Regions from separate parts of the Micromonospora mangrovicola genome, predicted to be linked through region 2. Evidence: riboswitches for the same ligand, from Rfam matches in the RefSeq annotation. Region 2 holds a riboswitch; the other holds the start of a gene.

Region 1 (14,977 bases), on a different contig from region 2:
GTTCCTCGCCGTCCTGCTGCCCGGGCGCGGGCCGCTGCCGGGCGACGCACCCACCCCGGCCGAGCTGGTCGACCTGTTCCTGCACGGCGCGCTCACCCCGACCGCCGAGGAGGCGAACCCGTGACCGTCACCCTCAACCACACGATCGTCCCGGCCCACGACCACCACGCCGCCGCCCGGTTCTTCGCCGAGGTGATGGGACTACCCGTACTGCCGCCCGCCGGCCGGCGCGGTCACTTCGCGCCGGTACGCGTCAACGACCAGCTCACCGTCGACTTCATGAGCGTGCCGACGCCCGAGGGGCATCACCTCGCCTTCGACGTGGACCCGGACACCTTCGACGCGATCCTCGGCCGGCTGCGCGACGCCGGGGTGCCGTACGGCAACGAACCCGGGTCGCCCGACAACGGGCGTACCGACCATCCACTGTGCGCCCGAGGGCTGTTCTTCCGGGACGACTCCGGCAACCTCTACGAGGTGATGTCCCCGGCGTGACCGGCGTACCCCGGTCGTGGCTCGTCCGGATGCGACACGGGCTGGAGATCTCCCGCGTCGGCGGTGTCCACCCTCGCCGAGGCGCGGCGACCGCCACGACGATGGCATCCTCCTGAGCCGCGTTCAGCCGGCGTGGCGGGTGACGAGTTCGGCCCCGATGCGGGCCAGCTCGTCCCGCACCGACGGCGGGTCGACGACCTCGACCAGCGCGCCCCAGCCGGCCAGCTGCCGGGCGATGTCCAGCGGGGTCGGGGCGGCGACCCGGACCCGGACCCGGCCGTCGACGGGTTCGCCGTCGAGGTGGCAGTGCCGGCCGAACTGGTCGTGCAGGACCGGCGCGAACCGGGTCGGCAGCAGCACCGTCGCCCAGGTGCCCGAGCGCCGCCGCTCGATCTCGTCGACGACCTTCTGCCACGCGTCGGCCAGGACGAGGTCGTCGGGGCGGTCGGCGGGCCGGTCGGTCGGTTCGGCCCGGGCGATCCGGTCGACCCGGAAGGTGCGCCGCCCCCGGTCGGTGCCCGCCAGCAGGTACCAGACGTCGTCCTTGTCGATCAGGCCCCACGGGTCCACCAGGCGTTCCGTCGGCTTCCCGGCACGCCCGGCGTAGCTGAGGCGGACCTTGCGGCGCCGGACCACGGCGGTCTGCAGAACGTCGACCGTGGAGGGCCGGGTCCGGTCGCGCTCGCCCCACCGGACCGGGTCGACCAGGGTGGCGTCGCCGGCGGCCTCGGCGTCGGCCCGGAAGGTGCGCGGCAGCGCCGTCAACAGCTTGCGCAGCGCCGCCCGGGCCTCGGGCGAGACGGCCGCGGCGGGGCCGACGAGCAGGAACAGCGCCTGCGCCTCGGTCGCCGTCAGGCCACTGAGATCGGTGCGTGCCCCGCCGACCAGGGACCAGCCGCCACCGCGCCCGGCCTGCGGATACACCGGTACGCCCGCCGCCGAGAGCGCCTCCAGGTCGCGCCGCGCGGTGGCGACCGACACCTCCAGTTCGGTGGCGAGTTCGGCCGCGGTCACCCGGCCCCGGGTCTGCATGAGCAGCAGCACGGCCACGAGGCGGTCAGCGCGCATGACCGGGATTCTCCCCCAAAGTGCTCAGAAGGTGAGCACTTTACGACGAAGGATGGGGCGTGTCATCCATCGAGAAGGGAACCAACCGATGCTGCGAGGTCTCACCACCGTCAGCTTCTACGCCGCCGACGTCGCCGCCGCCGCCAGCTGGTACAGCGAACTGCTCGGCACCGAGCCGTACTTCACCCGCCCGGCCGCGGGACCGCCCGCGTACGTCGAGTTCCGCATCGGCGACCACCAGCACGAACTGGGCATCATCGACAGCCGGTTCGCCCCGCGTCCCCGGCCCGCGGAGGCCGGCGGCGCGGTGGTCTACTGGCACGTCGACGACGTGGAGGCCGCCTTCGCACGGCTGCTGGGGCTGGGCGCCACGGCGTACGAGAAGCCGGTCGAGCGCGGGCCGGGCTTCGTCACCGCCTCCGTGGTCGACCCGTTCGGCAACCTCCTCGGCGTCATGTACAACCAGCACTACCTGCGGATGTCGAACCGGTGACGCACTTCGCGGACACCGCCGTCCGGCGGAGGGCCGTCGGGTGACCGCCGGGGTCGGCTCGGCGGGTGGGCCGACCACCCGCCCAGCCGACCCGCCCTCAGTCCTGCGGACGCGGGCAGAGGCAGAACGGCTGCCCCACCGGGTCGAGCAGCACCGTCCACCGCTCGCCGCCCGGCTGGAACTCCGGCCTACGGGCGCCGGCTGCCACGAACTCCTTCTCGGCGACGGTCACGTCGTCGACGTACAGGTCGAGGTGGTAGCGCTTGCCGGCGGTCTCGTCCGGCCAGGCCGGCGGGGTGTACCCGGGCACCAGGCCGAAGCCGATCGAGACCCCGTCCTTGCTGATCATCGCGTACTCGGCCTGGCTGTGGGTGACCTCCCAGCCGAGGACACGGGAGTAGAAGCCGGCATGGGCGACCGGGTCGGAGCTGTCGAGGTTGACCATCGCGAGGTTGGCGTGCACTGTCATGCCGCCCATCCTCGCCACCGAAGCTGACACCTGCTGGCAGGTACCTCCGCCGGATCTCGGCCCGCCGGCAGGGGGCACAACCGCCTGCGCGGGCCGGGCGGTGTCTCTACGGTCGGTAGGTGATGGGCAGGGATCAGGGGTGGACCAGACCGGCCCGGCGCCGCCGGCCGGTCCGCGCGGGCCTGCTGTTCGGCGGCCTCGGGGTCGGCCTGTGCCTGGTCGGGGTCGCCGGCCTCGGCGTGTGGAACGTGCAGGTGGTGCTCCAGGCCAACGGCCCGGTCCGGGAGACCGCCGACACGTTCCTGCGGGAGGTCGCCGCCGGGGACACCGACCCGGCGTACGAGAAGCTGTGCCGGCAGGCGCGCGGCAAGTGGAGCCAGGTCGGGTTCCGCAGCTGGGTGCGCACCCCGCCGCAGGTCACCGGCTACGAGATCGTGGACGTGTCGGTGGCCACCCGGAGCGGTCGCCCGCGCGGCACGGTGAAGGTGCGGCTGACCCGCGAGGGCGGCGGCAGCGAGGAGCGGGACCTGCCGGTGGTGCAGGAGAACGGAGAGTGGCGGGTCTGCGGAGACCCGTTCTGACCGGTCGGGGGCAGCGTCGCCGGCCGGTCCTGTCCTAAGCTGTCGGCCACACGACTGGCGCGGGTGGGCGACCACCGGGGAGTGAAGTCGGGGGCGTCGACCGCCTGGGGGTCCCCTCATCGACACCGATGAGGAGCCAGATGTCCGCCACCTCGATCGCCCGCCACCGGATCCTGCACCTGTCCGACACCCACGTCGGCGCCGACGGCCGCGTCGAGGACGGCGTGGACGCCCGTGCCGCCCTCGACGGGATGCTGCACGACGTGCGGCACGTGCCCGACATCGACCTGGTGGTCGTCAGCGGGGACATCGCCGACGACGGCTCGGTCGAGGGCTGCGTCGCGGTGCGGGAGGCGGTCGGCCGGTTCGCCCGCGAACGCGGCATCCCGCACGTCTACTGCCCGGGCAACCACGACCGCCGGGCGTCCTTCGCGGCCGCGCTGGGCACCGGCCACCTGGCCGCCGACGGAACCGACACGGGTGAGCCGGCCCGCCCCGCGGGCGAGGAGCGGGCGGCGGTCAGCGTGGTCCGCGGGCTGCGCGTGGTGACGCTCGACAGTCTCGTGCCGGGGGCGGTGCACGGCCAGCTCGGTGACCGGCAGCTGCGCTGGCTGCGCAGGGTGCTGGCCCGGCCGGTCGAGGCCGGCACGGTGGTGGTGCTGCACCACCCGCCGATCGCGCTGCCCTCGTCGCCGCTGATGGCCTCGGTCAACCTGCGCGACGTCGACGGATTCGCCGCCGCCCTGGCGGGCAGCGATGTGCGGGCGGTCCTCTGCGGCCACTACCACCTGCAGTTGTCCGGCGCGCTGGGCGGCGTGCCGGTGTCGGTGACGCCCGGTGTGGTGACCCGCATCGACCTGACCGCCCCGCCCCGGCTCGAGCGGGCCGTCACGGGCGCCGGCGCGACCGTGGTCGACCTCGGCGGTCCCGGGTCACCGATGTTCCACACCCTTGCCGCCCGGGATCCGCGGGCGGGTCGACAGGTGTACCTGGTCGACGCCGTGTCGGGCGTCGACGTGCCGGGGGAGTGAGTGGGGTCAGCCGCGCGGGCCGAGGTCGCCGGAGCGGTAGTGCCGGCGGCAGAGCACCTGGTAGCGCACATCGGCGGTGTCGACGGTGTCCCCGATGACGACCTGCTCGCCCTCCCGGACCACCCGCCCGTCGACGACCCGGGCGTTGAGCAGCCCCTCCCGGCCGCACCAGCAGAGCACCTCGACCTGGATGCGGGCCACCTCGTCGGCGAGCTCGAACAGCCGCTGCGCGGCCGGGAACAGGCAGGAGCGGAAGTCGGTGGCCAGGCCGAACGCATACACGTCGACGTCGTAGTTGTCAACCAGCTCGGCCATCTGCTCGACGTGCTCGAGGTTGTAGAAGGACGCCTCGTCGCAGATCAGGTAGTCGACCCGTACCCCCTCGGCCCACGCGTCGCGGACCAGGTCGCGCAGGTCCAGGGCGTCGGTGACCTCGATGGCCGAGTGGGCCAGGCCGATGCGGGTGGTGACCTGCGGGCCGAGGGAGCGGTCGATACGGGTGGTGACCAGGCCGCGGCGACCCTGCCGGGCGTGGTTGTAGTTCATCTGCAGGGCCATCGTGGACTTGCCGCAGTCCATCGGGCCCCAGAAGAACTTCAGCGCGGCGGCGTGCAGCGGTCGCCCGTCGACCCCGCGGGCGGCGGCGCAGCCGCCGGCAGGGCCGTCGCCCGGCCCCGGGAGGGGGCGGGCCAGGCAGGTCGGGGCGGCAGCGGCGTCGTCGGTCACGTCGGGGCAGCCTAGCCCATCGACGCGAGAGGATCTTGCCGGCGCGCGCCTCGACCTACAGCACCCGGGGCGGGGTGTTGCCGGCGGCGACGATGGCCCGCCGCATCGGCACGGCGGCCAGCAGCGCGAAGCCGACCACGAAGAAGATCAGCAGGGAGACCAGACCCACCCGGTACGAGGCGGTGAGCTGGAACACCAGGCCGAAGGCGAGCGGGCCGAGCCAGCTGGTGCCCTTGTCGCTGATCTCGTAGAAGCCGTAGTACTCGCCCTCCTTGCCGGTCGGGATGAGCTGGCTGAACAGCGATCGGCTCAACGCCTGGCTGCCGCCGAGCACCAGGCCGATGCAGCCGCCGAGCAGCATGAACGGCAGCGGCGCCTCGGCGGGCAACCGGAACGCGGCGATGATCACCGCGGTCCAGAGCACCAGGCTGAGCAGCACGGTCTTCCACGCGCCGATGCGCCGGGCGAGGGCGCCGAGGGCGAGCGCGCCGCCGAAGGCGAGGAACTGCACCAGCAGGATGGTGACGATCAGGGTGCTCTGCTTCAGGCGCAGCTCCTCGGTGCCGTACTGGCTGGCCAGGGTGATGACGGTCTGGATGCCGTCGTTGAAGACCAGGAAGGCGAGCAGGAAGAACAGCGTCAGCGGGTACGTCTTGATCTCCCGCAGGGTGCGGCCGAGCTGCCTGAACCCGTCGGTGAGCACATTGCCGCCCCCGTGCAGCGCCTCGGCGGTGGGATGCTCGCGCAGCCAGCGCAGCGGCAGCAGGGTGAACGCCGCCCACCACAGGCCGGCCGAGACGATCGACCAGCGGGCCAGGTCGAGGGTGCGCTGCGGGTTGCCCTCCTCACTGAGCATCGTGACCGCGACCAGGTTCAGCGCGAGCAGCAGCCCGCCGCCGAGGTAGCCGATGGCCCAGCCGCGGCTGGAGATGGCGTCACGGTCGTCGGGGCCGCCGAGCTGCGGCAGGAACGAGTTGTAGACCACGACGGCCGCGCCGAAGGAGATGTTGGCGATCAGGAACAGCGCCCCGCCGAGCAGGTACCGCTCGCCGGTGACGAAGGCGAACGCGATCGTCGCCCCGGCGCCGGTGAACGCGGCGGCGGCCAGTAGCCGCTTCTTGTGCACCGAACGGTCGGCGACCGCCCCGATCACGGGCAGCACGAACACGGTGAGGAACACCGACAGCGAGATCAGGTACGGGTAGTAGGAACCGGCGGCGACCCGGATGCCCAGTGGGTGCACGTACCCGTGGCACTCGTCGGCGCCCAGCTCGCAGCCGGCGGCGAGTTCGGTGACGGTGGTGAGGAACGGCCCGAGGAAGACCGTGATCACCGTGGTCTGGAAGGCGGAGTTCGCCCAGTCGTAGAAGTACCAGCCGGTGCGTTCGCGGCGGGTGCTGCCCGGGTGGCCGGGCTCGACGACGGCTGGGGCGACCGTTTCGGCCAATGGGGGTCCTCTGGCTCAGGCGGCCCAGTGGCCGCGGCTGCGGTAGACGTCGCGCAGCACGCCGACGTGATCGGTCATGATGCCATCCACACCAAGATCAAGTAAGTCGTGCATTTCGGCAGGTTCGTCGATCGTCCAGACGTGCACCTGCAACCCGAGTCGGTGGCAGTACGCGAGGAACCGCCGGTCGACCACCGGGATGCGCCCGTACCGGACCGGGACCTGGGCGGCGACCACGGACGGTGGCAGCCGCAGGGACCGGCCGTGCAGGGAGGCCATCCGCAGCCGGGCCACCCCGCGCATGCCGAGGCTGGTGGCGATCTTCGGCCCGGCGAGGGCGCGCAGCCTCGCCAGCCGGGCGTCGCTGAACGAGGCGAGCAGCACCCGCTCGCCGGCGCCGGCCCGGGTGAGCGTGTCGACGGTCGGCGTGACCGCGCCGTCGGACTTGACGTCGACGTTGAACCGGACCTCGGGCCAGGCGGCGAGGACCTCGTCGAGGCGGGGCACGACGGCGGCGCCGCCGACGCGCACCGAGGCGAGGTCGGCCCAGCGCAGATCCGCGATGCGCCCCGGCTCGCCGGTGACCCGTAGCAGCGTGGCGTCGTGGAAGATCACCGGCACGCCGTCGGTGGTGGCGTGCACGTCGGTCTCCACGTACCGGTAGCCGAGGGCGATGGCCCGGGCGAACGCGGCAGCGGTGTTCTCGTCGCCGTCGGCCGCGCCACCGCGGTGGGCGAAGGCGAGGGGTGCGGGGGCGTCCAGGTAGCCGTGTCGGGGCTGCACGCGGGAAGTATGCCGCGCGCCGGTGGCATCCGGATGACCGGCCGGCGTCGCCACAACGAACTTCCCCATCGCTCCCTATTTCCCGTAGGATAGGGAACGATGGGTAATGACATGTACTCGGTTGAGCAGGTCGCGGATGTGCTGGGGCTGCACGTGCGCACGGTGCGCGGCTACATCCGCGCCGGCCGGCTGCCGGCGGTGCGGATCGGCAAGCAGTACCGGATCGCCCGCGCCGACCTCGACGCGCTGACCGGCCGACCCGCGGCGGCCACGCCCGCCGGTCCGGCGGTGCTGGAGGTGTCGAGCATCGCGCAGGTCGACGGCGTCGACCGGGCCACCACCGACCGGCTCACCACCCTGCTGCTGGCCACCGCGAACACCCACCACGATCCGGCGCGCCCGCTGCGCGTGCAGACCGTCCACGACGAGGAACGCCACCGCATGAAAATCGTGATCCTGGGCGACGCCGCCGCCACCGCCGACCTGCTGCACCTGCTCGACGCCGTCCTGCACGGCGCGGGCGGCCTGCTCGCCCGGGAAGGGCCCACCGATGTCTGACCTGCTTGAGCAGCGGGCCGGGGTGCGGGTGCTGGTGTGCGACCCGACCGGGCCGCCGATCGCCACGGAGCGCGACGCCCTGGACCTGATCGGGGCGGCCTTCCTCGGCGCCGCGGTGGTCGCCGTACCGGCCGAGCGGCTCGACCCGAGCTTCTTCTCCCTGGGCACCCGCTTCGCCGGGGAGATCATGCAGAAGTTCGTCAACTACCGGCTGCGGCTGGTGGTCGTCGGCGACATCTCCCGGCACCTGGCGGCCAGCGCCGCCCTGCGGGCCCTGGTGACCGAGTCCAACCGGCACGACCACGTCTGGTTCGTCCCCGACCTGGACGCCCTCGACGCCCGGCTGGGCCGCGCCTGAACCTGGACCCTCAGCGCAGCCAGCCGGCGGTCAGCGCGGTCACCCCGAGCCCGTCGGTGTCGGTCAGCTTGACGCCGACGAACTGTCGGGCGGCGGGGGAGGTCTGTACCCGGGGCGCCGGCTCCGGGTCGATCAGCGTCGCCACCACCACGGCGGCGGCATCGGCCGCCGACTGCGCGGCCGTGAACGCGCCCGCGCTGCGCGCCAGGTACGCCCGCAGCGCCGGGCCGTACACCCCGGCGGCGGCGATCGCGGCCTCCGGGTCGATGCCGACGTTGGCGACGAACTCGCTGGCCACCGCGCCCGGCTCGATCACGGTGACGCTCACCCCGACGGTGGCGGCGACCGGGGCGAGGGACTCCATGAACCCCTCGACGGCGAACTTCGCGGCACAGTACGCCTCGTTGAACGGCTGCCCGACCACCCCGCCGACGCTGGTGACGGTGAGCAGCCGGCCCTGCGCCGCCCGCAGGTGCGGCAGGGCGGCGCGGGTGACGTGCAGGACGCCGAAGAAGTTCACCTCCATGACCGCCCGGACGTCCGCGACGCTCTCCCGTTCGAGGGTGCCGACGTGGCCGGCCCCGGCGTTGTTGACCACCGCGTCGAGCCGGCCGTGGCTGGCCACCACGTCGGCCACGCAGGCGGCCACCGACGCCTGGTCGACGACGTCGAGCCGGCGCACCTCGACCAGGTCGGCGACCCCGGCGTCGGCGGCGGCGGCGCGCAGCCGGTCGGCGCGGGCGAGGTCGCGCATGGTGGCGACGGCCCGCCACCCGGCACGGGCCGCGCCCAGCGCGATCTCCAGCCCGATGCCGCTGGACGTGCCGGTGATCAGCACGGTGGGTGCGCTCACGGATGCCTCCCTGCGGGGTGTCCCGGCCCGAAGGGTCTCACCGTCGGGGGCGGTGGCGTGCCGATTCAGCCGGACCGGTGCCGCCGGTGGGCGCGGGTGGTCTCCACCGGCCGGCCGGGGTCGACGTGGCGGGGCCGGTCGGGCTCGTCGGGGCGCAGTGGCACCAGGTCCTCGGTGATCGCGTCGATGATCCGGTCGGTGGCCCGCCGGGCCGCGCCGGGCGTGCCGGCGTGCAGGTCGCGCAGCGCCACCGGGGCGCCGAAGTGCACCCGGATAGCCGGCCGGCGCACCAACGCCCGGGCGATCCCGCGCAGCATGCCCTTGGGCGTTCGGTACGGCAGCACCTCGTGGGAGCCCCACTGGGCGACCGGGACCACTGGCGCGCCGCTGGCGAAGGCGAGCCGGGCCGCGCCGGTCTTGCCCCGCTCGGGCCACAACCCGGGGTCCAGGCCGATGCGTCCCTCGGGGTAGACCAGGACGACCGACCCGCCGGCAACGGCCGTGGCGGCGACCTCCAGGGCCCGGTGCACGGAGGTGGTGCCGCGGTCGACGCGGATGTGGCCGGCGCGACGCATCAGCGGGCCAACGACAGGGGCGCGGAACAGTCCGGCGGTGGCCATGATCCGCGGGTGGATCCGGCGGGCCCGGCAGGCGGCGGTGAGCACGACTGGGTCGAAGGGGCTGATGTGGTTGGCGGCCAGGATCAGCGGCCCGTGCCGCAGCCCGGCCGGCACGTCGCCGGTGACCTCGAGGCGGCCGAGCAGGGCGACGACGGCGCGGGCGAGCAGTTGCGCGACGCGCCAGAGCAGCGGCGCCCGCCAAGGGGAGGTCGGGGTGTTCATCAGTGCTGGATGGTCGCACGCCGCCGGGTGAGGCGGGGGTCCGGTCCCGGGTCGAGCGGCAGAGGTGATCAGGGTCATTGGTCCCGGGACTGATCGGGCCCTGCGGCCCTGCCAACTCTTGTACGACGCCAAGTAGTATTTACTACGTCTCGTAGTATGCACAGCTGGGGGTTTCAGGTGGACGCGTTGGACGTCGCCCGCTGGCAGTTCGGTGTCACCACCGTCTACCACTTTCTCTTCGTGCCGTTGACCATCGGGCTGTCCATCCTGGTGGCGATCCTGCAGACCCTGTGGCACCGCACCGGCAACGAGCGGTACCTCAAGCTCACCAAGTTCTACGGCAAGCTCTTCCTGATCAACTTCGCGATGGGTGTGGTCACCGGCATCGTGCAGGAGTTCCAGTTCGGGATGAACTGGTCGGACTACTCGCGCTTCGTGGGGGACATCTTCGGCGCACCCCTGGCGATCGAGGCCCTGGTCGCGTTCTTCCTCGAGTCGACCTTCATCGGGCTGTGGATCTTCGGCTGGGACCGGCTGCCCAAGCGGCTGCACCTGGCCGCCATCTGGGCCGCCGCGATCGGCACCAACCTGTCCGCGTACTTCATCCTCGCCGCGAACTCGTTCATGCAGCACCCGGTCGGCTACCGGATCAACCCCACCACCGGCCGCGCCGAGCTGACCGACTTCTTCGCCGTGCTCACCAACAAGGTCGCCCTGATCACCTTCCCGCACACCCTCGCCGGGGCGTTCCTGGTCGCGGGGTCGCTGATCGTCACCGTCGGCCTGTGGCACGTCATCCGCAACCGGGACAGCGCCGACACCGACGCCTACCGCTTCGCCACCAGGTTCGGCTCGTGGGTGGTGCTGATCGCCTCGGCGCTGGTGCTGTTCACCGGCGACATCCAGGGCAAGATTATGACCGACGTGCAGCCGATGAAGATGGCCGCCGCCGAGGCCCTCTACACCACCGAGAGCCCCGCCTCGTTCTCCGTGTTCACCGTCGGCAGCCTCGACGGCAGCCGCGAGGTCTTCGCCGTCAAGCTCCCGTACCTGCTGTCGTTCCTCGGCACCGGCGACCCCAACGGCACCGTGCAGGGCATCAACGACCTGCAGGCCCAGTACGCCGCCCAGTACGGCGCCGGCAGCTACACCCCGATCATCCCGGTCACCTACTGGAGCTTCCGCTTCATGATCGGCTTCGGGCTGGCCGCCGCAGCGATCGCCCTGATCGTGCTCTGGAGCCAGCGCAAGGGCCGCACCCCCAGCAGCAAGTGGCTGCTGCGCGCCGGCCTGGTCCTGCCGGCGCTGCCGCTGCTGGCCAACTCCTTCGGCTGGATCTTCACCGAGATGGGCCGCCAGCCCTGGATCGTCTTCGGCGAGATGCTCACCCGCAACGGCGTGTCCCGCACCGTCTCGCTGACCGAGGTGCTCACCTCGTTCACCGCGTTCACCCTGATCTACGCCGTCCTCGCCGTCATCGAGTTCAAGCTGCTGCTCCGCTACGCCAAGGCCGGCGTCCCCGACGTCACCCCGGCCCCCGTTGACGACGACACCGACGACGCCGAGCGCCCGCTCGCCTTCGCCTACTGATCCCCGGAGCCCATCGTGGAACTGACGACCGTCTGGTTTCTCCTCGTCGCCGTACTCTTCACCGGCTACTTCATCCTCGAAGGCTTCGACTTCGGCGTCGGCATGCTGCTGCCCGTGCTCGGCCGCGACGACCGGGAACGCCGCGTCCTGATCAACACCATCGGCCCGGTCTGGGACGGCAACGAGGTGTGGCTGATCACCGCCGGCGGCGCCATGTTCGCCGCCTTCCCCGAGTGGTACGCCACCCTCTTCTCCGGCTTCTACCTGCCGCTGCTGCTGATCCTGCTCGCCCTGATCGCCCGGGGTGTGGCCTTCGAGTACCGGCACAAGCGCCCCGAGGCGTCCTGGAAGCGCCGCTGGGACCAGGCCATCTTCTTCGGCTCGCTGGTACCGGCCATCCTGTGGGGCGTCGCCTTCGCCAACATCTTCCGGGGCGTGCCACTGGACGCCGACCACGAGTACGTCGGCGGATTCTTCAACCTGCTCAACCCGTACGCCCTGCTCGGCGGCGCGACCACCCTCGGGCTGTTCCTCACCCACGGCGCGGTGTTCCTCGCCCTCAAGACCAGCGGCGACATCCGCGAGCGCGCCGCCGCACTCGCCGTCAAGGTCGGCGTCGGCACCGCGGTGGTGGCGGTGGCCTTCCTGAGCTGGACGCTGACCATCCGCTCCAGCGCCACCGCCGTCGTGCTCGCCGTCGGCGCCGCACTCGCCCTGGTCGGAGGTATCGCCGCCGCCCGGGCACGCCGGGAGGGCTGGGCGTTCACCGGCACCGCCGTGGCGATCGGCCTGGCCGTGGCGACCATGTTCGCCGCGCTGTTCCCGAACGTGCTCCCGTCCACCCTGGACGCAGCCGGCACGCTGACCGCCAGCAACGCCGCCTCCACCCCGTACACCCTGAAGATCATGACCTGGGTGGCCGTGGTGTTCACCCCGATCGTGCTGGCCTACCAGGGCTGGACCTACTGGGTGTTCCGCAAGCGAATCGGGGTAATGAACATCCCGCAACACTGATCAGCCTGCGGGCGTGGGTGACGCGGGGTCGGTGCGAGGGGGTCGCACCGGCCCCGCGGGGCGCCTCAGACCAGGTCGACGCGTTCCCACTCGACCGGGTGGCCGGCCCGGGCGAAGGTGGCGGCCATCGGCGTGTTGTGCTGGTCGGTGGCCGCCACGATCTGCTCCGCGCCCACCTCGACCAGCCGGTGGGTGGCCTCGACCAGCAGGTCGTAGGCGTATCCGTGGCCGCGCTGCCCGGGCAGCACCCCGACGAACCCGACGATGTGATCGGTCTGGGTGCGGGCCGGCACGATGAGGCCGGCCAGCTCCCCGCCGGGGGTGTACCCGAGCCGCCACCAGTCACGCGGGCTCGGCAGCCACCGCAGCAGGTCCAGGTCCTCCCGCGCCGCGGCCTCCGGGCCGTGCCGCTCGGCCGCGTGCCGGTAATGGGCGTCCAGGCTGCCCTCGCCGATGCGGCGCAGCACGTCCAGGATCACCGCGTCGTCCGGCTCGGGCCGGAACCGCAGCCGGCCCGGCCGCGCCGGCAGGCCGCACTCCGGTGTCCACCGGTACCGGTAGCGTTCGACCAGCACCCGCATGCCGGCGGCCGTCGCCGCGTCGATGCGGGCCTGCCCCTGCGCGCGCAGCACCGGATCGTCCCGCCAGCCGGGCGGCAGCAGGATCGAGTACTCGGCCCGCAGCGGCGCGGTGCGCAGCAACGCCACCGCGGCGTCCGGATCGGTGAAGTCGAACCAGTCCAGCGCCAGCGGCGCCGGGTCGTCCGGCGCGGCCCACCAGGCGGCGCGGGCGACCACCACGCCGTCGCGCAGCGCCACCCAGGTCCACTCCGGGCGGTAGCCGCCGTCGGCGTACGTCCGGCCGAGCACGGCCCGCCCGACCAGCCCCGGGTCGGACAGGGAGTCGAAGAGGTGTTCCTCGCCCGCGACGAGCGGGCGGATGACCAGGTCGGTCATGAAGGTCCTTCCGGGAAGCGGTGCGCTCCCGGTTCAGGAACCCGAGGTCCTCGCGGTCGGGTGGGAGCGCATGACAGTCGTACGTGCCATGGCGCTCACCTCCCTCCGGTCTCGTCGAGGACGTGGCGGAACCGTACCAGACGGCCCGCGCCCCGGCCGAGGCGAATTCCGGCCGGGGCGCGGCGTGCTCAGTGGGCCTCGCGCAGCTCCGCCAACCGCGCCTCGATCTCCGCCAGCTCGGCGCGCAGCTTCTCCGCCTGCTGCTCCGCCTCCGTGCGCTCCGCGGCCAGGATCTGCTCCACCGCCTCCTGCACCCCCGGCACGTCCACCAGGGCCACCATCCGCAGCGCCTCCGCCGGCTTCACCACGTACGGCCGCGCGAGCGCCTTGCTGCCCTGCTGCGCCGCCACCGTCCACTCGCCCTCGGCGTACGCCAGCGTCACGGTCAGCCCGGCCGGGCTCTTCGGCTTCGCCGCCTTCGCCGCCCGCTTCGCCGGCCTCGGCTCCGCCTGCCGCTGCTCCACCTTCGGCTCCTCCCGACGCGGTGCCGGCACCGCCGGCGTGTCCAGCACGAACTCCGGCTCCGCCGGCGCCGGCGGCTCCTCGATCTCCGGCTTCGGCTCTGCCGGCTTCCGCCCGGCCCCCCTCGGCGCGATCGACACATCGACGGGGGAGAAGGGCAGCTCGTCGCGGCCGAACCGGACCACCACGAACTCCTCGGACAGCTCCGGGTCGGTCAACTCCACCACCTGCCCGAGCTGACCGGCCATCTGCCCGGCGGCCGCGGTGAACACCACCTTCGGCTTGCGGCCCGCCGCCAACGCCTCCCGGATCCCCTGCACCTCGTCAGTGGACAAACCCTGACCCGCCATCACGCCCTCTTCCGTACACCCGTCTGATTAGCAGCCTTGATACCAGCCGGCTGCGACAACCGGAAGATCAACCCCCCAGGGCGCGCAACGCCGCGTCGGCGTGCTCGTTCATGCTCAGCTCGCTGTGCACCACCGCGAGGACCCGCCGGTCCGCACCGATCACGAAGGTCATCCGCCGCATGCTCAGCGCACCCAACGGCAGCCGCCGGCGCACCCCGAACGCGTCCGCCACCGTCCCGTCGACGTCCGACAGCAGCGGATAGTCGAAGCCGTGCCGGCGGGCGAACTCCGCCTGCTTCGCCACCGGGTCCCGGCTGATCCCGACCCGCTGCGCCCCGACGGCCGCGAACTCCGCCGCCAGGTCACGGAAGTGGCAGCTCTCCGCCGTGCAGCCCCGGGTCATCGCCGCCGGGTAGAAGAACAGCACCACCGGCCCCGCCGCCAGCAACTCCGACAGCCGCCGCGGCGTACCCGTCTCGTCCGGCAGCTCGAAGTCCTCGACCAGGTCACCAACACCCACCGCCATCGCGTACCTCCACTCGCCGATCCCGACGCGGTGAGCCTAGGCCGTCCCGGTGTGACCGTCCTCTCCACCCTGGCGCCCCGCCGGCCACGGTAACGTCACCGGCACCACCAGGGCAGGGGAGAGGGCCATTGACCTCCGTCACCATCATCACCGGCGGTAGCCGCGGCATCGGCGCCGCCACCGCCCGACGGCTCGCCGCCGCCGGCCACGACGTCGCCATCGCCTACCGCAGCGACCACACCGCCGCCCAGGCCGTCCTCGCCGACATCCGCGCCGCCGGCCGCCGCGGCGTCGCCGTGCCCGCCGACACGACCG
Region 2 (14,977 bases):
CCGCCGCGCCGCCCTGCTGGCCGCCGTCGCGGCGACCGGCATGGTCGTCGCCGGCTGCGGTGACAGCTCGGGAGACGGCGCCTCCGGCGACAAGACCGTCGCCGTCTCCCTGATCACCAAGAACTCCACCAACCCGTTCTTCGTCGCCATGCAGAACGGCGCCAAGAAGGCCGCCCAGGCCGAAGGCGTCAAGCTGACCGTGGCCGCGGGCAAGGAGGACGGGGACGAGGCCGGCCAGGTGCAGGCCATCGAGGACGCCGTCGCCCGGGGTGACGCGGGCATCCTGATCACCCCGAACGGCCCCGGCGTCAACCCGGCCATCAAGAAGGCTCGGGACGCCGGCCTCTTCGTGATCGCGCTGGACACTCCACCCGATCCGGCGAACACCGTGGACATCACCTTCGCTACCGACAACTTCAAGGCCGGTGAGCTGATCGGCAAGTGGACCGCGGCCCAGCTCGTCGGCAAGCCGGCCACGATCGCCCTGCTCGACCTCTTCAACGACAAGGTCGTCTCCGTCGACTACAACCGGGACCAGGGTTTCCTGACCGGTATGGGCATCGACACCGGCGACCAGAAGAAGAACGGCGACGAGGCGAAGATCGGCAGCTACTCGGGCGGCACCTACACCATCGCCTGCAACGAACCGACCAACGGCGCCGAGGACGGCGGACGGACGGCGATGGAGAACTGCCTGACCAAGAACCCCGACATCAACGTGGTCTACACGATCAACGAGCCGGCCGCGGTGGGCGCGCACAAGGCGCTCCAGGCCGCGGGCAGGACCCAGGGCGTCCTGGTCGTCTCGGTCGACGGCGGCTGCGACGGCGTACGGCAGGTCAAGGACGGCGTCATCGGCGCCACCTCGCAGCAGTACCCGCTGAAGATGGCCGAACTCGGCGTGCAGGCGATCAAGAAGATCGCCACCGGTGGGGAGAAGCCGAAGGTCTCCGACGGCCTTGACTTCTTCGACACCGGCGTCACGCTGGTCACCGACAAGACCGCCACCGGGATCGAGAGCATCACCAGCGCCGACGGCGCCCAGCGCTGCTGGGGCTGAGCCACCCGCCACGGTCGAGGGCCCGGGGCCGCCTCCACCCCGCGCCCTCGGCCGGGCACCCGTCCGCCACCGCCGACACCGGCAGGGAGCCCCCGATGACCGCCACGACCCCACCGACCACCGCCGCGCAGCAGTTCGCGCTGCGCCGGCACTCGCCACTGCAACGCGTGCAGCACCTCCTGCACGCGCACCCCGCGATCAGCCCGTTCCTCGTGCTGGTCATCTCGTTCGTCGTCTTCGCCACCCTCAACCCGCGCTTCGCCTCGCCCAACTCGCTGTCTCTGGTGCTGCAGCAGGTGGCGGTCATCGGCGCGCTCGCCGTCGGGCAGACATTGATCATCCTGACCGCGGGCATTGACCTGTCGGTCGGCGCCATCGTCATCCTGGCCATGATGCTGGCAGCCAAGCTGGCCGAGGGGCAGGGGCTGCCGGCGGCGGGCGCGGTCGTGCTGGCCGTCCTGGTCGGTGCCGCAGCCGGCGCGCTCAACGGTGGCCTGGTGACCCGGCTGAAGCTGCCGCCCTTCATCGTCACCCTCGGCACGCTCAGCGTCTTCACCGCCATCGGGCTTCTCTACTCCGAGGGGCGCAGCGTGCAGGCCACCGACCTGCCCCCGCTGCTGAGCTGGACCGGCGAGTCCTTCCCGGTCGGCCGGTTCCGGATCACCATCGGCGTGGTCGCGGTGCTGCTGCTCTACCTGGCCGTCGGCTTCGCCCTCGCCAAGACCGCCTGGGGACGGCACGTCTACGCGGTCGGGGACGACAAGGAGGCCGCCCGGCTCGCCGGGATCCGGGTCGACCGGGTCCTGGTGAGCGTCTACCTCGTGGCGGGGGCGATCTACGGCCTCACCGCGTGGATCCTCATCGGACGGGCCGGCGCGGCCAGCCCGAACGCCATCACGGACGCCAATCTGGAGAGCATCACAGCCGTCGTCATCGGTGGCACCAGCCTCTTCGGCGGTCGCGGTGCCGTGCTGGGCACCCTGATCGGCGCGCTGATCGTCGGCTTCTTCCGCAGCGGCCTCTCCCTGGCCGGGGTGGACGACCAGTACCGGGTACTCGCCGTCGGCGTGCTGGTGATCCTCGCCGTCGCCGTTGACCAGTGGATCAGGAAGGTGAGGTCATGACCGCCACCACCACGCACACCCCCGCCGGTCGGTCCGGCACCGCGGACGGCGGCCTCCGTACGCCGGTGCTGTCCGCGCGCGGCCTGGTCAAGGCATTCGGCAAGGTCGTGGGTCTGGACGGAGTGGACCTCGACCTGTACCCGGGTGAGGTGCTCGCCGTCATCGGGGACAACGGCGCCGGCAAGTCCACCCTGATCAAGTGCCTGACGGGGGCGCTCACCCCCGACGCGGGGGAGCTGTTCCTGGCGGGGAAGCCGGTGCAGTTCAAGCGTCCGCAGGACGCCCGGGACGCCGGCATCGAGACGGTCTACCAGACCCTGGCCGTGGCGCCGGCGCTGGACATCGCGAGCAACCTCTTCCTCGGCCGGGAGAAGCGCCGGCGGGGCGTCCTCGGCTCGGTGTTCCGGATGCTCGACCAGAATGGGATGCGCCGGGAGGCCGCGCAGGCCCTCACGGATCTGGGGATCGGCACGTTGCAGAACGTCGCGCAGGCGGTGGAGACGCTCTCGGGTGGCCAGCGCCAGGCGGTCTCGGTGGCTCGGGCCGCGGCCTTCGGCAGCAAGGTGATCGTGCTCGACGAACCCACCGCGGCGCTCGGCGTCAAGGAGTCCAACCAGGTGCTCCGGATGATCGGGGAACTCCGCTCCCGAGGTCTGCCGGTCATCCTCATCAGCCACAACATGCCGCACGTGTTCGAGGTGGCCGACCGGATCCACATCCAGCGACTCGGCCGCTGCGCGGGCGTGGTGACGCCGGCGTCGCACTCGATGCCCGAGGCGGTGGCCATCATGACCGGCGCGACCACCCTCGAGGAGACGCCGGGCCGGCGGGCGGGCTGAGCCGCCGCGATGCGACCGGGGCCCCGGTGGCCCGGGAAAGGAAGACAGTTGATCACGGTTGTCGGTGAGAGCCTGGTGGATCTGATCGAGGATCCGTCGGGCGAGCCGGTCGCGCACCCCGGGGGCAGTCCGGCCAACGTCGCGGTGGCGCTCGCCCGCCTCGGCCAGCCCACCACGCTGCTCACCCAGCTCGGCGGTGACGGGTACGGCGCGCTGCTCCGCACCCAGCTCGCCAGCAGCGGCGTACGGCTCGATCCGGCATCGGTGCCGGACCTGCCGCGCACCAGCGTGGCCCGGACCCAGATCGGCGCCGACGGGCAGGCCAGGTACGACTTCGCCATCGACTGGCCGTCCTTTCCCCACGGATCGCTCTCCGGGGTGGCCGACGGAAGCGAGTGCCTGCACACCGGGTCCCTCGCCACCGTCCTCGAACCGGGCGCCGACGACGTGCTGGCGCTGGTGCGGGAGCGGCGGGCGGGCACAACGATCAGCTTCGACCCGAACTGCCGTCCTTCCCTCGCCCGCGACGCGGCGAGGGCCCGGCTGCGGGTCACGGAACTGGTCGCGGTCTCGGACCTGGTCAAGGTCAGCCGGGAGGACCTGGACTGGCTGCACCCGGGCCAGCCGCCGGACAAGGTGGCGCGGCGCTGGCTGGAACTGGGCGCGCTTCTCGTCGTCGTCACCCTGGGCTCGGCCGGGGCACTGGCGATCACCCGGCAGGAGGAACGGCGGGTGACCGCGCCACAGGTGGCGGTGGTGGACACCGTCGGCGCGGGTGACGCGTTCACCGCGGGACTGCTGGCCGCGCTGAGCGAGCGGGACCTGCTCGGTGTCGCCCGGCGTCCCGCGCTGCGCGCCGCCGGCCCGGAGACGCTCGACGCCGTGCTCAACGAGGCCGCCCGGGTAGCCGCGTGGACCTGCGGGCGGCGGGGAGCGGATCCGCCCACCCGGGCCGAGCTGGCCGGTCTCACCGCTCCGGCCTGACACCGCGGTGTCGTCGTTCCGCCACCACCCGTGTTCCCGCGCGGAGATCCGTCCGTAGATAATGGACGGATGGTTGCCTGGGAGTACGCGTTGCTGGTCCGCCGCTATCAGGGGCAGGGCCGCAACTTCCACGTCTCGTTCGTCTGGTACGCCCCGGACGGGTCGCGCACCGACGTGACCGCGTACGGCGACACGGCCATCGCCCACCTCAACCGGGTCGGCCGCGAGGGCTGGGAGCTGGTCTCCGCCGCCGAGGACGTGAACAACGTGCAGGGCAGCACCGAGGTGCACCGCTACCACCTCAAGCGGCCGCTGCGCTGACCGGCTAGCCTGTCTCCCCAGCGCCGGCCCCGGCGGTGGGGGAGGGAGCCACGGGTGGGTCGGTACGTCGTCGGGCTGGACTTCGGGACGCTCTCCGGGCGGGCCGTCGTGGTCGACGTGACCAACGGCGCGGAGTTGGGCAGCGCGGTCCACGAGTACCCGAACGGGGTGCTCACCGAGCGGCTGCCCGACGGGCCGCCGCTGCCCCCGGACTGGGCCCTGCAGGATCCGGCCGACCATCGGGAGGTACTGCGTCGGGCCGTGCCCGCCGCGGTCCGGGCCGCCGGGATCGACCCGGCCGACGTGATCGGCATCGGCCTCGACGCGACCTCCTGCACGCTGCTGCCCACCCGGGCCGACGGCACCCCGTTGGCCGAGCTGACCGTGCTGCGCGAGCGGCCCCATGCCTGGCCGAAGCTCTGGAAGCATCACGCCGCGCAGGCGCAGGCCGAGCGGATCACCGCGCTGGCCGCCGCCCGGGGCGAGTCCTGGCTGCCCCGGTACGGGGGCCGGGTGTCCGCCGAGTGGCAGCTCGCGAAGGCGCTGCAGGTGCTGGAGGAGGACCCGGAGGTCTTCCACCGGGCCGAGCAGTGGATCGAGACCGCCGACTGGCTGGTGTGGCAGCTCTGCGGGCGCCCCACCCGCAACGCCTCCGCAGCCGGATTCAAGGGACTGCGCCAGGACGGCCGATACCCGAGCTCGGAGTTCCTGGCCGCCCTGCACCCCGAGCTGCCCGCGCTGCTGCCGAAGATCGAGGGGCCGCTGCTGCCGCCGGGCGGCCGGGCCGGCGGCCTCACCCCCCAGGCCGCCGGATGGACCGGACTGCCGGAGGGCATCGCGGTGGCCGTCGGCGGCATCGACGCCCACGTCACGGCCGCGGCGGCCGGCTCGGTCGCGCCGGGCCGGATGCTCGCCGTGCTCGGCACCTCCACCTGCCTGATCATGAACGCGGACACCTGCCGGGAGGTCCCCGGCGTCTGCGGGGTCGTCGAAGGCGGGGTGACCGCGGGCCGGTGGGGCTACGAGGCCGGGCAGAGCGGCGTCGGGGACATCTTCGCCTGGTACCTGGACCGTGCGCTGCCCGCCGGGTACGCCGAACAGGCCCGCCAGCGTGGCGTACCGGTGCCCGAGCTGCTGGACGCCCTCGCCGCCGACCAGCCGGTGGGCGGGCACGGGCTGCTCGCGCTCGACTGGCACAGCGGCAACCGCTCGGTGCTGATGGACCACGAGCTGAGCGGGGTGCTGGTCGGCCTCACCCTGGCCACCCGGCCGGAGGAGATCTGGCGGGCCCTCATCGAGGCGACCGCGTTCGGGGCCCGCACGGTCGTCGAGGCGTTCGAGGGCGCCGGCGTACGCGTCGACGAGCTGACCGCCGCCGGTGGGCTGACCGCCAACCGGCTTCTGCTGCGCAGCTACGCCGATGTGCTGCGCCGCCCGCTGCACGTGGTCGACGCGGCGCACCCGGCCGCGCTGGGCTCGGCGATCCACGCGGCGGTGGCCGCCGGGGCGTACCCCGACCTGGAGACGGCCTCGGCGACGATGGCCGCGCCGCGCCGCGAGACCTGGTACCCGGATCCGGCCCGGGCCGCCGCCTACGACGAGCTGTACGCCGAGTACCGCGCCCTGCACGACCACTTCGGCCGCGGCGGGACGGAGGTCCTGCACCGCCTCCGCGCTTTGCGCCGCCGCACCCACCTCACCTCCTGACGGGCATGCCACCGTTTCGAGACCCTGATTACGTGACCGTCCACGGCGGGGACAGCATCACCGGACTCCCGCTACGAACTTGATGGCGTGAACGACTCAGGGCCGGGTGAGCGCGGGAGGGAACTCTCCGCCGAGCCGGTCCGGGCGGGGCGGGCGGGGCGCCACCGCACCTTCGGCGGTGCGGGCGGGGCGCCACCACACCGCGAATCGTCTGCGTCATCAAGTTCGCAGGCGCAAAAACATCAAGCCGGTGCCCGGGCGACCACTCGGCCGCGTCGTGCTCATCGAACCGCGCGACCAGCAAACAGCGATGGTGGAACGGCGACGCCCCGCGCCGGGCCGGAGCCGGGCGTGGGGCGTCGGGGGGAACGGGTCAGCCCAGGTCGACGGCGGGGTAGAGCGGGAACTTGGTCAGCAGCTCGCTGGCCTGCTTGCTCACCTTGTCGGCCAGGGCGGGGTCGAGCACGTACTTCGCCTTGGACCCGCCCGGGTTGGTCTGGCTGAGCACAGTGTGGATCAGCTCGGCGGTCGCGTCCATCTCGGCGGTCCCGAGCCCCCGCGTGGTGAGCGCCGGGGTGCCGATCCGGATGCCGGAGGTGTACCAGGCGCCGTTCGGGTCCTGCGGGACCGCGTTGCGGTTGGTCACGATGCCCGAGTCGAGCAGCGCCTGCTCGGCCTGCCGGCCGGTCAGGCCGTACCCGGAGACGTCGATCAGCACCAGGTGGTTGTCGGTGCCACCGGTGACCAGCTTCGCGCCCCGCCGCAGCAGCCCCTCGGCGAGGGCCTGGGCGTTGCCGACGATGCGCTGCGCGTAGTCGGGGAAGTCGGGGCGGCGGGCCTCGGCCAGGGCGACGGCCTTGGCGGCCATCACGTGCGGCAGCGGGCCGCCGAGCACCATCGGGCAGCCCCGGTCGACCTGGTCGGCCAGCTCCGGGCCGCAGAGCACCATGCCGCCGCGCGGGCCGCGCAGCGACTTGTGCGTGGTGGTGGTGACGATGTGCGCGTGCGGCACCGGGTCGAAGTCGCCGGTGAAGACCTTGCCCGCGACCAGGCCGGCGAAGTGCGCCATGTCGACCATGAAGGTGGCGCCGACCGAGTCGGCGATCTCTCGCATGATCCGGAAGTTGACCTTCCGGGGGTACGCCGAGTAGCCGGCGACCAGGATCAGCGGCTGGAACTCGCGGGCCGCCTCGGCGACCTTGTCGTAGTCGATCAGGCCGGTGGCCGGGTCGGTGCCGTAGCTGCGCTGGTCGAACATCTTGCCGGAGATGTTCGGCCGGAAGCCGTGGGTCAGGTGACCGCCGGCGTCCAACGACATGCCCAGCATCCGCTGGTTGCCCAGCTCCCGGCGCAGCGCGAACCAGTCCGCCTCGGTGAGGTCGTTGACCTGGCGTACCTGGGCCTTCTTCAGGGCCGGGGACTCGATCCGGTCGGCCAGGATCGCCCAGAAGGCGACCAGGTTGGCGTCGATGCCGGAGTGCGGCTGCACGTACGCGTGGGCGGCGCCGAACAGCTCCCGGGCGTGCTCGGCGGCGAGCGCCTCGACGGTGTCGACGTTCTGGCAGCCGGCGTAGAAGCGGCGGCCGACGGTGCCCTCGGCGTACTTGTCGCTGAACCAGTTGCCCATGGCCAGCAGGGTCGCGGGGGAGGCGTAGTTCTCGCTGGCGATGAGCTTGAGCGACTCGCGCTGGTCGGCCAGCTCAGCCTCGATGGCGTCCGCCACCCGCGGCTCGACGGCGCGGATCACCTCGAGCGCGCTGCGGAATGCGGTGGATTCGGCGTTCAGCGACATGCGACCTCCTGGTGACGTGCGGAAGGCCCAGGCGCTCGGCGTGCGTCCTCATGACGGGACCGCTTCCCGATGGTTCTCCATCCCCACGCGCCAGTCACGGCCCGCGCTGATCCTACCGGGTCCGTCCCTCGGCCAGCCGGGTCCACCTCCGCCAACCCGGGCCGGTCGTCACTGCATGGTTGGGAGCCGTCGCGTGGGGCGGGGACCGGCGAGAACCGGTTCCCGCCCCACGGAGCCCTCGCGTTCTTCCTCCTCTGCGTCGTCCAGCGCTCCATCACCGAACCGGGTGTGGGTGGTGGTCGCAATCAACCACCACCCACGTCACCTGTCAGCCTGCGGCTCCGCTGTTCGGCGAAAGGTAGTTGTTGACGACGTAGTCGGCGATGCCGTATCCAGCTTTTCCGCCCTCGTCACCGTCGAACTGGTAATGCACGCCGAGATAGACCCGGCTTCGCGCATTCTCGGTGGCCGCCGCAGTGTACGACATGTACGTACGGGTCACCCCGACGGCGTGCGGATCATCTGTCCCGAGCACAAGGTAGGTGCTGTCGCCGAATAGATTCCGCATCACGCCGGCCCAGGCCGCAGCGAATGTCGCGTGCCCGGATACGTACGCTGGGAAGCACGGGCTGAAGGAATTGTTGTTGGCCGGATCGGCCGAGAGTGGTTCCCAGGCCGGGTCCGGGTTGATCGACCCCTCCTGAATCGCGGTCTCCGGCCGCCAGAGGTCGACCGAGGTCTGGAATTTCATGTCCCAAGCTGCGATGCCGGCATCGGCCATTGCCAGGGAGGCCAGGGCGTAGAGGCGCGGCGTCGCCACTCCAACGGTGTTAAGTTGGGCACTGAATTCGGTGGCGGTGAGAAGTTGACCCGGCGGCTTGTACGTGCCGTCCACGTCATTGGCCCAGAACCAGGCGATCTGTGTTTGCTCGGCGGTACGTGTCGTCGAGTCATACCGGCCCAGGCTGCGGACATCGGCCAGGTTGTCAGCGTAGGTGCTGCTCGACAGGATGCTGGTGTAGTCGGTGGCCGGTGGTGGCTGGCGGAACTGGCTTGACGAGGTCATCGCAAAGGGCCTCACCTTGCCCCAGTTGGGCGTCACGGCCGTGCAGCCGTCGGTGGGGTGCCAGGCGCCAGCCACCCCGTCCGGCGTGTACCCGGCGGTGTCGCTGGAGCCGTCGTTGGTTCGCGCCGCCTTAATGTTGCTGATCACCGCATCCGCGAGTTGCCGTGCCGGTGTGTCGGTAGCGGTGCCGTACCGCTGGCTGAACATCTGCTCGAAGTAGGTGCGTTGGTTCGGTACCGCCCAGATCAGCAGATCGCGCGCGTGTAACCCATGGCGAGGTCCGTGTTGACGGACGCATCGGCGCGTTTGAAGGTGAGGTACGGGTCGTATTCCGGCAGACCATTCCGGTACTTGCTGGCGTAGGCCGAGTTGGCTGTGTCAAAAATGCTGGCGTGTACGATCGCGGCGACCCGTGCCATCGGTCCTGGCCCACCGCCCATACGGCGGAACGTCTCCACCAGCACGCCGTTCCAGTACGTCGCACTTTCCTGGATTTCCATGTCCGGGTCGTACGGCGGATCGATGCCGGCGCGCGCGGGTGAAGCGGTGGTGGCAGCGAGGGTGAGGCCAGTTGCTATCGCGAGGCTGAGGGGCGTCAATTTTTTGGTTAAGGACCGGATTTTTCCCATTCTTGGATACTTCCCCCGTACGTGGACGCGCCGATCCGATCGGCTCGTGGAGGTCATCGACAAGCGTTTCGTTCGCGCGAACGTGATTCCTATTAGACCAGGTTGTCCTGGCGTAAACAACAGTGAAGATCGCAGATGCTTTGGCCGCCCAGGAATTGGCGGAAGATAGCAATTCGAGAGGCTTGTGGAATTTCGCTGCTTTGAAGACACTTAAGGGTAGTTGAGCCTCCGTAGCGGCGCGGAGTGGCATCCGGTCGGCGGCAGCTGACGCGGAGAGGCTCGCCGACTTTCAGCGGCGTGTTCGCTCCGGGCATGCCAGCCGCCTGCAGCGACCGCCCGGGCCGGCCGCGAACTCCGGTCCGGTGACCAGCCTGCACCTCGCGTCTGCTGGCCGCAGAGCGATCAACGCAAACAGCACGACGGGGCCCGGCGTGGGAACGCCGGACCCCGTCGCTGGTGGTGCAGGTGCTACTTGACGGCGTTGTACGCGTCGACCATGCCGGCACCGTAGAACGAGTTACGCTCGCCCCCGGTGCAGGTGGCCGGGTAGCCCGGCCGCGGCTCGTAGACGCCCTCCTCGCACGGCAGCGCCACGGCCGTCCGCTCGAGGAACGCCGCCAGCTGACCCGCCGTCATGCTGGGGTGGGCCGACAGCGCCAGCGCCGCGACGCCGGTGGCGTGCGGGCCGGACATCGACGTGCCCTGCTTCCAACCCCAACCGTTGGTCCTCGTCGCCGTGTCGAAGGTGGTCGAGAGGATCATGTCGGGGATGGTCGGGCTCGCCCCGCCGGTGCGGAAGCGGCTGTCGCCACCAGGAGCGGTGACGTCCACCACACCGAGGCCGTAGGACGAGTAGTAGCTCTTCTTCGCCGTCGGGCCGACCGCCGAGACGGTCACCACGCCCGGAGCCTCCGCGGGGAGGTCCATGCAGGCGTTGGTCAGGTTCTCCCGCTCCTCCGGAGTCCCGTCATCCGGGCTGCCGTAGTCGGAGAGCTTGTGGGCCAGGTCGTAGTTGGAGTTGCCCGCGGACGCCACGTTGAGCACGCCCTTGGACTGCGAGTAGCGGATCGCCCGCTGCACGGCCTGCCACACCGGACGCTGGCGTGCGTCGTTGCGGCAGTTCAGCTCCCACGGGTCGATGTAGTAGCTGTTGTTGGTCAGCTGCATCCCGTGGTCGGCTGCCCACATGAACCCGCAGACCGCGGCCTCCGGGTAGATGTAGCCGCCGTCGTTGACCACCTTGACGGCGGCGACCTTGACGCCCGGTGCGATGCCGGTCACCCCGACGCCGTTGATGGCTGCGGCGATGGTGCCGGCCACGTGGGTGCCGTGGTCGCTGGTGGTCGGGTTCCAGGCCGCCTCGTTGGTGTCGACGACACCGCCCAGGCAGGACGTGCTCTTGTCCTTGGCGATCTGGGTCGCCAGGTCCGGGTGCGTGCTGGAGATACCGCTGTCCAGCACGCCGACGACGACGTTCGGGCTGCCGATGGTCACCGCGTGGGCCTGCGGGATGTGGATCATGTCCATGTCCCACTGCTCGCCGTAGCGGGGCTCCCCAGTCGGGTCGCCGGTGACGCTGGCGACGTCGGCCGCGGTGGCCTCCACGGTCTCGCCCTCGTCGAGGGCCGTGCCCAGACCGGTGGTGGCGGCGACCGACTCGACGCCCGCGCCCGCCACCTGCGTGGCGAAGTTCGGGTTGGTCGAGCGGACGACGAGCACGCCGATCTGGTCGTAGGTGGCCACGACGGTGCCGTTGGCGGCCGCCACCCGGGCGGCGGCCTTGGTGGTGTTGGCGCCCTGCGGGGCGAGGACCAGGAACGTGGTGTCCGGTCCGGTGGCCGCCGCCGGAGCCAGCCCGCCGGTGAGGGCGAGACCGACGCCGAGCGTCACTGCGGACGCGGCGGCCAGTGTCTTGCGACGAAGGTTCTTCACACAGACTCCCAGGGGGCCGATCCAGCCGAGCCCCACTCCCTGGTGGGAAGCGGGCCGGCGGAAGACGAGCAGGTTGCTCGCCTTCGAGGGACCAGCGTAGGGGCCGAGTGTGGTGTTACACACACCCGAACGGACGAACAGCAACCGTCAGACGGTGGCCAACGGAGGGGCCGGGTGCAGCGGCCGCTCACCCGACGGAGCCGGGCCAGCTCCGGCCGCCGGCCCGGGGGGTGCGTGAACCGGGCCTCGGCGGGTAAGCGCGGGCTCCGAAAGTCGACACAGGGGGAGGTGTGCCGTGGCGACCATGGTTCGAGAGCCGATGAGCCCGGTGAAGGACAAGAACTACGACCTCATCCACGCGGTGCAGATGTCACTCCAGCACATCTGGCAACTGGAGACGTACATCGCGGACGCGGAGGACCGGGGCGACACCGAGCTGGCGACCTGGTTCCGCAAGATCCAGGAGAACAACCGCAAGGCCGGTGATCAGGGCAAGAAGATGCTCATGGACCGGCTCCAGAAGGAAAACGGCTGAGCCGTGCGCGGCGGCCGGACGGGCGGTACGCGCCCGTCCGGCCGTCGCGCGTCCGCCGGCGGCGCACCCGCCCGGTCCGGGACCCCGCATCTTGCATCGACCGGGCAGAATGTCGTCCGGAGTGCCGGGGTGGGCCCGGTCCGCGGGGAGGGCGACGATGTCGACGGTCATCAAGGGGCTACGGGAAGCGCTGGTGCTCTTCGCGATCGCGGTGGTGGCGGTCGGCGTCGCCGTCGGCGTCTGGGTCGCGGTCAGCGGCGGCGAGTTCACCCACCGGCTCGGCGTGGCGTTCATGCTGGTCGGCGCGCTGCTCGGGATGACCGGTGACCTGACCTTGAGCCGGATCGGCATGCTCGGTGCGCGGTCCACCTTCGGCCTCGCCCCGGAGCGGGAGGACGCGGGCGGCGGGCGGGTGCTCACCGGCATCGGCATCTTCCTCTTCGTCTCCGTACCGCTGATCGTCGTCGGGTTTCTGCTCATCACCTGATCTCCATGGAGATGCTGCGGCTGGCCCGGCGGCCGCTTCCGGCGGCTACGGTGTGTGGCGTGGTGACGGCGGCGGAGGAGATCCGGGTGGGGGAGCGGCTGGTCCGCGTCTCCAGCCCCGACAAGCCGTACTTTCCGGAGCGCGGACTGACCAAGCTGGACGTGGTCCGCTACTTCCTCGCCGTCGGGGACGGCATCCTGCGCGCGCTGCGTGACCGTCCGACCATGCTGGAGCGCTGGCCGCGCGGCGTGTTCGAGGGTGCGAAGGTCGCCACCCGGCAGAGCAACAAGGGTGACGCCTTCTACCAGAAGCGGCTGCCGGCCGGCGCGCCCGACTGGGTGCGCACCGCGCACATCACCTTTCCCAGCGGCCGGACCGCCGACGAGGTGGCCCCGACCGAGCTGGCGGTGGTGGCGTGGGCGGCCAACCTGGGCACCCTGCGGTTCCACCCGTGGCCGGTCTCGGCCGGCGACGTGGAGCACCCCGACCAGCTCCGGATCGACCTCGACCCGATGCCCGGGGTGGACTTCGCCCAGGTGGTGCCGGTCGCCCACGAGGTGCGGGCGTTCCTCGACGAGCTGGGCCTGGTCGGGTACCCGAAGACCACCGGCGGCCGGGGTATCCACGTCTATCTGTCCATCGAGCCCCGGTGGAGCTTCGGCGACTGCCGGCGGGCGGTGCTGGCGCTGGGCCGGGAGATGCAGCGCCGGTTGCCCGACGTGGTCACCACCACCTGGTGGCGGGAGCAGCGGGACCGGCCGGTCTTCGTCGACTACAACCAGATGGCCCGGGACCACACCATGACCTCGGCGTACTCGATCCGGCCCACGCCACGTGCCCTGGTCTCCGCGCCGCTGGACTGGGCGGAGTTGGATGACGCGCGGCCCGAGGACTTCGACGTGGTGAGCATGCCGGCCCGGTTCGCCGAGCGGGGTGACCCGCACGCCGGCCTGGACGGGCGGGTCTTCTCGCTCGAACCGCTGCTGGAGCTGGCCGACCGGGAGGGTCTGGAGTCCCCGCCGGAGCGTTAGGCCCTGGTTACTGCCACGGGCTCTGCGTCCCGTCGAACTCCTCGAAGACCAGCCAGGTCCGGGTCGACAGCACCCCAGCGATGCTCTGCACCCGTTCGAGCACCACGTTGCGCAGGGTGGCGTTGTCCGGCGCGCGGACCAGGGCCAGTACGTCGTGCTCGCCGCTGAGCAGCGCCGCGTGCTCGACGTAGCGGACCTGGGCCAGCTCGTCCGACACCTCCCGCCAGGTGTTCTGCTCGATGGTCAGCGCGATGTACGCCGAGGTGCCCAGCCCGGCGGGCTCCGGGGCGACCCGGGCGGTGAACCCGGTGACCACCCCGTCGCGGACCAGCCGCTCCACCCGGGCGTAGGCGTTGGTGCGCGAGACGTGCACGCGTTCGGCCAGCGTGCGCATCGACAACCGGCCGTCGCGGACCAGTTCTTCCAGGATCCGCCGGTCCACCTCGTCGAGCAGCCCGACCGAACGTCCCGTTCCGCCCCCCGTGCCCGGTGCGGTGCCGGTCTCCTGGCTCATGAAGTCCTCATTCCGATGCCGTTCGTCCCGCGTTCATCCGCGATGTTGAGTCAATCATCCAACAGCAGGAGCATAGGGCCACCACACGTCCAGGAGGTCCCCGCCGTGACGACCACACCCCAGGCGGTCCGCAGGGCATCCCCCCGCACCCGCCGGCCGGCCACCCCGGCCGCTCCCGATCCCTCGGCCGGTCTGCTGCCGGCCACCGAGCCGGTCCGGCTGCTGAACCCGGACGGCACCACGCTGCCGGCCCGGGACGACTACCCGCAGCCGTCGGACGAGGCGCTGCGGGAGATGTACCGCCGGATGGTCGTCGGCCGCCGCTTCGACGTGCAGGCCACCGCGCTGACCAAGCAGGGCCGGCTCGCCGTCTACCCGTCCTCACGCGGCCAGGAGGCGTGCCAGGTCGGCGCGGTCCTCGCCCTGCGGGACAGCGACTGGGTCTTCCCCACCTACCGCGAGTCGATGGCGCTGACCGCCCGCGGCATCGACCCGGTCGAGGTGCTCACCCTGCTGCGCGGCGACTGGCACTGCGGCTACGACGCCGCCGCGCGGCACACCGCACCGCAGTGCACCCCGCTGGCCACCCAGTGCGTGCACGCCGCCGGCCTGGCCTACGGCGAGTCGTACCAGGGGCGGGACACCGTCGCGCTGGCTTTCATCGGCGACGGCGCCACCAGCGAGGGCGACTTCCACGAGGGGGTCAACTTCGCCGCCGTGTTCAAGGCCCCGGTCGTGTACTTCGTGCAGAACAACAAGTACGCGATCAGCGTCCCGCTCTCCCGGCAGACCGCCGCGCCGAGCCTGGCCTACAAGGGCGTCGGCTACGGCGTGCCCAGCGAGCAGGTGGACGGCAACGACCCGGTGGCCGTCCTCGCGGTGCTCACCCGCGCGGTCGAGCACGCCCGCTCCGGCAAGGGGCCGTACCTGGTCGAGGCGCACACCTACCGGATGGA

Evidence for each region. Region 2 has a riboswitch for ZMP and ZTP ahead of ACL02O_RS17695 (glycine hydroxymethyltransferase). Riboswitches for the same ligand answer to the same signal wherever they lie in the genome.
Region 1: it holds a riboswitch for ZMP and ZTP, as region 2 does, so the genes downstream of both, ACL02O_RS03280 (metallophosphoesterase) here and ACL02O_RS17695 (glycine hydroxymethyltransferase) in region 2, are expected to answer to the same signal.

Annotation. Positions count from the first base shown of each region.
Region 1 covers NZ_JBJZOG010000005.1:7,014-21,990, forward strand. Annotated here, with positions in the region: gene ACL02O_RS03250 (TetR/AcrR family transcriptional regulator) at 1-124, shown strand, start outside; gene ACL02O_RS03255 (VOC family protein) at 121-495, shown strand; gene ACL02O_RS03260 (helix-turn-helix transcriptional regulator) at 619-1,563, opposite strand; gene ACL02O_RS03265 (VOC family protein) at 1,652-2,056, shown strand; gene ACL02O_RS03270 (VOC family protein) at 2,154-2,525, opposite strand; gene ACL02O_RS03275 (Rv0361 family membrane protein) at 2,648-3,106, shown strand; ZMP/ZTP riboswitch at 3,147-3,223, shown strand; gene ACL02O_RS03280 (metallophosphoesterase) at 3,247-4,137, shown strand; gene ACL02O_RS03285 (thymidine kinase) at 4,144-4,863, opposite strand; gene ACL02O_RS03290 (MFS transporter) at 4,919-6,310, opposite strand; gene ACL02O_RS03295 (glycerophosphodiester phosphodiesterase family protein) at 6,326-7,093, opposite strand; gene ACL02O_RS03300 (helix-turn-helix domain-containing protein) at 7,193-7,651, shown strand; gene ACL02O_RS03305 (DUF4180 domain-containing protein) at 7,644-8,009, shown strand; gene ACL02O_RS03310 (SDR family NAD(P)-dependent oxidoreductase) at 8,020-8,862, opposite strand; gene ACL02O_RS03315 (lysophospholipid acyltransferase family protein) at 8,928-9,704, opposite strand; gene ACL02O_RS03320 (cytochrome ubiquinol oxidase subunit I) at 9,882-11,294, shown strand; gene cydB (cytochrome d ubiquinol oxidase subunit II) at 11,310-12,308, shown strand; gene ACL02O_RS03330 (GNAT family N-acetyltransferase) at 12,374-13,264, opposite strand; gene ACL02O_RS03335 (hypothetical protein) at 13,453-14,136, opposite strand; gene ACL02O_RS03340 (peroxiredoxin) at 14,204-14,662, opposite strand; gene ACL02O_RS03345 (SDR family oxidoreductase) at 14,791-14,977, shown strand, end outside.
Region 2 covers NZ_JBJZOG010000040.1:1,835-16,811, forward strand. Annotated here, with positions in the region: gene ACL02O_RS17665 (substrate-binding domain-containing protein) at 1-1,060, shown strand, start outside; gene ACL02O_RS17670 (ABC transporter permease) at 1,156-2,184, shown strand; gene ACL02O_RS17675 (ATP-binding cassette domain-containing protein) at 2,181-3,023, shown strand; gene ACL02O_RS17680 (carbohydrate kinase family protein) at 3,072-4,007, shown strand; gene ACL02O_RS17685 (hypothetical protein) at 4,077-4,328, shown strand; gene ACL02O_RS17690 (ribulokinase) at 4,383-6,035, shown strand; gene ACL02O_RS17695 (glycine hydroxymethyltransferase) at 6,409-7,827, opposite strand; ZMP/ZTP riboswitch at 7,846-7,935, opposite strand; gene ACL02O_RS17700 (vanadium-dependent haloperoxidase) at 8,156-9,100, opposite strand; gene ACL02O_RS17705 (hypothetical protein) at 9,139-9,522, opposite strand; gene ACL02O_RS17710 (S8 family peptidase) at 9,991-11,454, opposite strand; gene ACL02O_RS17715 (hypothetical protein) at 11,759-11,989, shown strand; gene ACL02O_RS17720 (hypothetical protein) at 12,147-12,476, shown strand; gene ACL02O_RS17725 (DNA polymerase domain-containing protein) at 12,536-13,507, shown strand; gene ACL02O_RS17730 (Lrp/AsnC family transcriptional regulator) at 13,515-14,021, opposite strand; gene pdhA (pyruvate dehydrogenase (acetyl-transferring) E1 component subunit alpha) at 14,094-14,977, shown strand, end outside.